2 regions of the Micromonospora sp. NBC_00330 genome follow, and region 1 is predicted to be linked to the other one. Evidence: riboswitches for the same ligand, from Rfam matches in the RefSeq annotation. Region 1 holds a riboswitch; the other holds the start of a gene.
What was found. A riboswitch is a leader RNA that binds a small molecule or an ion and turns the genes downstream of it on or off. The one in region 1 is predicted to bind S-adenosylmethionine.
Positions count from the first base shown of each region.

Region 2: it holds a riboswitch for S-adenosylmethionine, as region 1 does, so the genes downstream of both, thrC (threonine synthase) here and OG598_RS16945 (ABC transporter substrate-binding protein) in region 1, are expected to answer to the same signal.

Region 1 covers NZ_CP108012.1:3,777,589-3,781,537, reverse strand. Annotated here, with positions in the region: gene OG598_RS16955 (amino acid ABC transporter ATP-binding protein) at 1-196, opposite strand, end outside; gene OG598_RS16950 (amino acid ABC transporter permease) at 193-966, opposite strand; gene OG598_RS16945 (ABC transporter substrate-binding protein) at 1,006-1,899, opposite strand; SAM riboswitch class IV at 2,173-2,284, opposite strand; gene OG598_RS16940 (amino acid transporter) at 2,371-3,949, opposite strand, start outside.
Region 2 covers NZ_CP108012.1:6,429,381-6,433,329, forward strand. Annotated here, with positions in the region: gene OG598_RS29300 (DMT family transporter) at 1-916, shown strand, start outside; SAM riboswitch class I at 985-1,120, shown strand; gene thrC (threonine synthase) at 1,131-2,417, shown strand; gene OG598_RS29310 (GNAT family N-acetyltransferase) at 2,683-3,702, shown strand; gene OG598_RS29315 (hypothetical protein) at 3,712-3,949, opposite strand, start outside.

The DNA of each region.
Region 1 (3,949 bases):
CGCCCCGGTCCGGTTCGATCAGCCTGTTGATGGTGCGCAGCAGTGTGGACTTGCCCGACCCGGACGGCCCGATGACGCAGGCCGTCGCGCCCCGGGGCACCGAGAGGTCGACGCCGCGCAGCACCCGGTTCGGTCCGAAGGCGAGGTGCACGTCGCGTACGTCGAGGCTGACCGAGGTCGTCGTGGCGGTGGTCATCGCCGATCTCCTTCCGTCGCGGCGTACGACGCCATGTCGTCGTCGTCTTCGGTCGACGCGGTGGCCGGCCGGCCGTTGCGCAGCCGCCGGTCGATCCAGTTGACGACGTGCGTCAGCGGGACTGTCAACGCCAGGTAGCAGAGCCCCGCCAGCAGCAGCGCCGACTCGTTGCCGGTGGTGGCCGCGTAGTCCTGCCCGATCCGGAACAGCTCCCGCTGGCTGGCCACCAGGCCGAGGAAGTAGACCAGGCTGGAGTCCTTGATCAGCGCGATGAGCTGGTTCACCCAGGCCGGCAACACCCGCCGGATGCCCTGCGGAATGATCACCAGCCGCATCGCGTCGCCCCAGGAGAAGCCGAGCGCCCGGGCGCCCTCCAACTGGGCGGCCTCCACCGACTGGATGCCCGAGCGGAAGATCTCTCCGATGTACGCGGCGGCGATGAGCGACAGCGCCAGGATGCCCAACGGGTAGGGATCCGGCCCCCAGACCTGCATGCCCAGCGGGGCCAGCCCGACGCCGATCAGCAGGATCGTCGCCGCGGCCGGCAGCCCCCGGAAAATGTCGGTGTAGACCCGCGCCGGCCAGCGCAGCCAGCGGCTGCGGGAGATCCCGGCGACGGCCAGGAGCAGGCCCAGCACCGAGCCGAGCAGGGCGGCGGAGACCGCCAGGATCAGCGTGTTGGGCAACCCGACGGTCAGCATCTCGGGCAGCGCCTCGCGCATCGAGTCCCAGTCGAAGAAGGTTTCCCACAGGGTGCTCAACGGATCCATCGTTCGCTCCTCCTACCGCCCCGCTCGCTCGTCACCGGCTCAGGACGCTGTCGACGCGGACGCCGACGGCGCAACCGACGGCGTGCCCGACGCGGACGGGGCCTTCACCGTGCCGCTGCCCGGCGCGAAGTCCGCCGGGATCGGCCGGCCCGGGTAGTACTGCGCCTGCAACCGGTTCCAGGTGCCATCGGCGATGACCTCGTCGAGGCTCTTGTTCAGCGCCTCGCGCAGCTTGTCGTTCCCCTTGGCAACTGCGTAAGCGGTCGGTGCCGGGCTGAGCTGCTTGGCCGCCACGGTGATCTTGCCGTTGCTGTCGGTGGCCGACTTCTCGCCGATCTCCGCCGGGGCGATCCAGGCGTCGGCGGTGCCCGCCTTGAGCTGGTTGATCGCGCCGTTGTAGTCCGGCACCCGCACCGGGTTGAGCTGCTTGCCGGTGGCGTAGTCGTCCTGGACGGTGCCCTGCACCACCACTACCCGCTTGCCGGCGAGTTGGTCGAAGCCGGTGATCGGCGAGCCGGCCGGGACGTCCAGGCCGAAGTAACCGAAGTCGTAGCCGTTGCCGAAGTCGACTGTCTTCTTGCGGGCCTCGGTGATGGTGATCGAGGAGCTGCCCACGTCGAACTTGCGGTTGTTGACCTGGCTGAGCAGCGCGGAGAAGTCGGTGCCGACGAACTCGACAGTGAGGCCGAGCTTGCCGGCCACGGCGGTCAGCAGGTCGTTGTCGAAGCCGGTGAACTTGCCGTCCTTGAGGTACACGTTCGGCGGGGCGTCGGTCAGCGTTCCGGCGCGCAGCACGCCCGACTGGGCCAGGCCGTACGGGTTGGCGGTGGCGTCGGACGAGCTGTCGTCGCCGCAGGCGGTCAGGGCGGTGGCGGCCAGGATCGTGGCCGCGCCCAGGGCGGCGGCGCGGGTCAGGGCAGGAAGGAATCGCACTGGTGTCTCCGAAGGGTGGTGTCTCGGCGCGCACGGACGTGCGCCACCGACGGCGCGCCCGATGGGCGTGCCGGTGGGAAAGGAGCTCGGGAGGGGGGTGCTAGAGCGCGGTGCCGCGACGACAGGCGGCGCTGCACATTCGCATCATGTCCACGTGCCGTCGCCGGATGAGTGCGGGCGAGGGTCGACCGGTGCGGGAGTCCGCGTCGTCGGTCGGTGGGGTGGTGCTGAGGATGCGCATGGTTCTCCCGGGTCTGTGCTGACCTGGGTGCCAGGCCACGCTTGCACCGACGTCCTGCCGGTGCCTGGTCTTCACCCGGGGCACCCCACCGCGGAGGAGGGTTGCCGGCCAGCGAGCCGGGGCTTCGCGCTGGCGCTCATGACCTGTGCCGAGGCTAGCAGCAGGATCGGGTGGATCGTCCAGTCGATATGACCACGCTCACGGTGCGCGACGGGCTGTCGACTCGCAGGTCAGCCGGCGTGCACGTGCGGTCGACGACGCGGGTCGGGCTCCTGGCGGCGCAGGATCTCCCGGGTCACCGAGGCGATGGCGCCCTGCCCGAACACCAGGTAGCGCAGGAAGTTGCGGGTCGGGCCGCCCTCGGACCACTCGAAGTAGATGTGGGGGCGCCGACGGCTGCGGTCGCGGATCTCCAGCAGCAGGGCGGCGAGCGCGGTGGGCACCGACGAGCTGGCCAGGCTGAGCACCGGGAAGCGGCCGTCGGCCACACTGCCGCGGACCAGCAGCTCCGTCTCGAAGTCCGACGGGTCGGTGACCGTGACCTCGACGAAGATGACGTCGCCGTCGTCGGGGAAGTCGTTGTCCGCCATGGTCTGGGCCAGCTTGGCGCGGTACTCCGCCTGGTCGCGCTGGTCGGGTTCGTGCGCGATGAGGCGGATCCGTCGTCCGGCGCGTTCGTCGATCATCCGGGCCGCGGCGTGGTCCAGTTCGACGCGGTCGACGCGCAGCTCGTAGGCCCGCATCACCCGGGACAGCACCGACACCAGGATGATTCCGCCGATGAAACAGGCCGCGATCTTGACGCCGTCCGGGCGCTCCACGACGTTCGCCACTGTGGTGTAGACGAAGATCACCGCGATGACTCCGAAGGCGATGGTGCGACCGCGCTGACGCTGCCGCTGCGCCGCGAGCGTCACCGCCGTCGCGGCCGAGGTGATCAAGACCAGGACCCCGGTGGCGTACGCGCCGCCCTGCGCGTCCACGCTGGCTTCGAAGACGATCGTGATCAGGAACGCCACGGCGATGAAGACCAGCACCAGCGGCCGGACGGCTCGCGCCCAGGTCGGCGCCATGCCGTAGCGGGGCAGGTAGCGCGGCACGAGGTTGAGCAGACCAGCCATCGCCGATGCACCGGCGAACCAGAGGATTCCGATGGTGGACAGGTCGTAGATGGTTCCGAACACCTCGCCGAGGTGGGCGTGCGCCAGGTAGGCCAACGCGCGCCCGTTCGCCGGCCCGCCCGGCTGGAAGGCCTCCGGCGGAATGAGCACGGTGGTCGTCACGCTGCTGGTGATCAGGAAGACGCTCATGATCACCGCTGCGGTGGTGAGCAGCCGGCGGGCGCCACGGATCCGGCCCAGCGGTCGTGCCTCCGAGTCCTGCGGGTCACCCCGTACGCTCGGCATGACCGCCACCCCGGTCTCGAAGCCGGACAGGCCCAACGCCAGCTTCGGAAAGACCAACAGCGACAGCCCGACCACCAGCCACGGATCGCCGTGCCCGGTGGTCAGCATGGTGGTCCAGTCGCCGACCGCGCTCGGATGCGTCGCCACCCGCCACAGCGCGTCGGCCACCACCACCGCGTTCAGCGTCAGATAGACCGCTACCAGGACGACGGCGATCCCGATGGCCTCGGTGAATCCCTTGAGGAACACCGCGCCCAGCAGCGACACCAGCACCAGCGTGACCAGCACCTCGTGACCCTTGAGCCCGCTCGGCCAGAACGGGTTCTCGTCGATGTGCGCCGTCGCGTCGGCGGCCGAGAGGGTGATGGTGATGATGAAGTCGGTGGCGGCGAAACCGAGCAGC
Region 2 (3,949 bases), 2.7 Mb from region 1:
GGGCGTGATGTTCCCGATCCTGGCCAGCGCGCTCGACCGGGTCGACCCGCTCAATCTGACCACCGCGCGCTACCTGCTGGCCGCCGTCGTCCTGGTCGCCATTCTGCTGCTCCGCGAGGGTGCCGGCGCTCTCCGGCACGGTGGCCGGGCGCTGGAGGTGGTGGTGCTCGGAGTTGTCGGCTTCGCGGGCTTCAACCTGCTCACCAACCTGGCGCTCGAACACGCCGCCCCGCAGCAGATCTCCCTCTTCGTGGCCACCACTCCGGTGATCACCCAGCTCGTCCGCTGGGCCCGCGACGGCGTACGCCCGAAGCCGATGCTGCTGGCCCTCTCCCTGGTGGCGCTCCTCGGCGTCGGTCTCGTGATCACGCGCGGCAGCCTGGCCGGGCTCGGCCAGTTCGGCCTCGGCGGGCTCATGATGATCGGCGCGGTGCTCGGCTGGGGCATCTACACCCACGGCGCGAGCCGGTTCGGCGAGTGGTCACCGCTGCGCTTCACCACACTGACCGCGCTCGCCGGCACGGCTGCCATGCTCGTCCTGAGCATCGGCGCCGACGCCGTCGGCTGGCAGCACGCGCCGGCCGCCGCCGACCTCGTGGCAGTCGCTCCGCAACTGGCGTACGCCGTGCTGGTGGGCGCCGTGATCGCGGTCCTGGCCTGGAACACCGGCGTGCAGCGACTCGGCGCCGCCAACGCCGCGCTGTTCATGAACCTGGTCCCGGTGACCACCTTCGCGGTGCAGATCGCCCGCGGCTATCGCCCGGAGCCCGTCGAACTGGTCGGGGCCGCCATCACGATCGCCGCCCTGATCGCCGCGAACCTCGCCGCCCGGCCCCGGACCGCCTCACTGCCCCGGCCGAGCGCGGTGACGGATCCGATCGCGGTGACCGACCCGGTGGCGGTGAGCGCCCGCTGACCCAATAGCTGGGATCAGCTGTAGCAGCGACCGACAGCGTTGTCCTAGACTCGACGGCACAACTGAATACCTCATCCAGAGGGGCTGAGGGATACGGCCCGACGACGCCCCGGCAACCACCCCGCGCGCTCACCGCTGAGCGACCCGCGGGGCAGGTGCCAATTCCGTCCCCGCCGCACCGTGCGATGCGGGGAAAGATGAGAGGACTCTCGACATGACGTCGACGCTCGTCGCCTCCGGCATCGACACCTCCGCCAGCCCCGCCCGCGCCCTGGTCTGCCGTGCCTGTTCGGCCCGCTACCCGCTCGCCGCCCAGCACGCCTGTTACGAGTGTTTCGGCCCGCTGGAAGTCGACTACGACACCGCAGCACTGGCCGCCGTCACCCGCGAGCAGATCGAGGCCGGCCCGAACAACATCTGGCGGTACGCCGCCCTGCTCCCCGCCGGTCAGGACCCGGCCAGCCGGGTCACCCTCGACCCGGGCCTGACCCCACTGGTGGCGGCTCCGAACCTCGCCGCCGAGCTGGGCATCACCGCGCCGCTCTGGGTCAAGGACGACAGCGCCAACCCCACCCACTCGTTCAAGGACCGGGTCGTCTCGGTGGCGCTCACCGCCGCCAAGGCGCTCGGCTTCAGCCGGTTCGCCTGCGCGTCGACCGGCAACCTGGCCAACTCGGTGGCCGCCCACGCCGCGCGCGCCGGGGCGCCCTCGGTGGTCTTCATCCCCAGCGACCTGGAGCAGGGCAAGGTCATCACCACCGCCGTCTACGGCGGCGAACTGGTCGCCATCGACGGCTCGTACGACGATGTCAACAGGCTCTGCGGCGAGCTGGTGGAGACCGACGAATTCGAGGACACCGCGTTCGTCAACGTGAACGTCCGGCCGTACTACGCGGAGGGCTCCAAGACCCTCGGCTACGAGGTGGCCGAGCAGCTCGGCTGGCGGATCCCGGCGCAGGTGGTCATCCCGATGGCCAGCGGCGAGCTGCTCACCAAGATTGACAAGGCGTTCTCCGAGCTGGTGGAGATCGGCCTGGTCGAGGCGCCCGCCGACGGCTGGAAGGTCTTCGGCGCGCAGTCCGCCGGCTGCAACCCGATCGCCGTCGCCCTGCACGCCGAGACCGACACGATCGTCCCGGTCAAGCCCACCGGCATCGCCAAGTCGCTCAACATCGGCGACCCGGCGGCCGGCCTCTACGCCCTGGAGGCGGTCCGCCGCACCGGCGGCTGGATGGAGTACGCCGACGACGACGAGATCCGGGCCGGCATTCGCGATCTGGCCCGTACCACCGGGGTCTTCGCCGAAACCGCGGGTGGGGTCACAGTGGCCGTGCTGCGCAAGTTGGTCGAGTCCGGTCGGCTCGACCCGACGGCCGAGACCGTCGTGTTCAACACCGGCGAGGGTCTGAAGACCATCGACGCGGTGGCCGGCCAGGTCGGGCCGACCCACCACATCAAGCCCTCGCTGCGCGCCGCCCGCGACGCCGGCCTCCTGGGCTGACGGGCTCGCTCGCAGCCGGGGCGAGTCGATCAGTCGGTAACTGGGTTTTCGCTGTGAGTGTGGAAAACCCGCCGCTACGGACTTGACGACAGGAACCGGACGGCGCAAGATGCTCCGTGCGGGAGGGCATTTCGCCGAAGACTTTTGAAGTTCTTGCGACCCAACGCCGGAGGCGTTGTGCGAGTGCCCCTCCCGACCAACGTTCGATCGGGCCAGCGAGTAATTCGCTGGCCCGATCGCTTTTGTACGGTGCACGCTCACCGGCATGAGCATCACCATCGCGTCGTTCGACGGCGCCGACCGGACTTCCGTCGACGAGGCGTACCGGATCGGGGTGGCGGTCAACGACGCCGATCTGCCGGACCTACCGCCCTTCTGCCGGCGCCGCTTCGACGCGCTGTTCCACACGCCGTTGCCCGGCACCCGGACGCTCTGGGCGCTGGCCCGACTGGACGGCGTACCGGCCGGCTTCCTGCAACTGGACCTGCCGCAGCTCGACAACACCGACAACGCCACAGTCGAGCTGAAGGTGCTTCCGGAGCTGCGGCGTCGGGGTGTCGGTCGGGCACTGCACGAGTACGGCGTACGGCTGCTGCGCGAGCACGGCCGCAAGCGGGTCGTCGGGCTGACCGTCTCCGCGTTGCCCGACGGGCCGGCCCGGAACGTGGCGGGCACCGCGTTCGCCGCGTCGACCGGCGCCCAGGCCGCGTTGGTCGAGGTGCGTCGCCGGCTGGAGATCGCCGAGATCGACCGGGTCGCGCTCCGCGCGGCACTCGTCGAGGCCCAGCCCCGGGCGCAGGGGTACCGATCGGTGTGCTGGCAGGGCGCCACGCCGCAGGAGCACCTGACGGACATCGCCTACCTGGACGGCCGGCTGATGATGGACGCGCCCCTCGGTGACATGCAGTGGGAGCCGGAGCAGGTGGACGCCGAGCGCATCCGCGGCACCGACCGGGCCCTGGAGGCGAAGGGCCGCCGGCGGTACCACCTCGGGATGCGACACGAGGCGTCCGGCCGGCTGGTCGCCTGGACGCTGCTGGAGGTCGGCGCCTCCGCCGACTGGCACGCGTTCCAGCAGATCACCATCGTCGACCCCGCACACCGTGGGCACCGGCTCGGCCTCATCGCCAAGGCGGAGAACCTGCACCACCTGCTCACCCACGAGCCGTCGGTGCGGAGCATCGACACCATCAACGCCGCCAGCAACAGCTACATGGTGGCGATCAACGAGCAGCTCGGCTTCCGTCCGGTGGACTCCTGGACCGACTGGCAGCTCACCCTCTGAGTCGACAGTTCACTCGGCAGTCCGTTCCAGGCGCTCGACCAGCTCGCCGATCGCGGCGTGGAAGTCGTCGTCCGGAGTGAACCGGTGGCCCTGCACCGGCGGGGGCACCGTGTCGGTCGGTGGGATGAGCAGCCCCTTCGGATCCCGTACCCGACGGTCGACCCGGGCGGCCGGGTCGTCGGGTCCGTCGACGTACGGGACGAACACCGCTCCGCCCACCGCGTCGGTGTACCGCCACACGTTGATC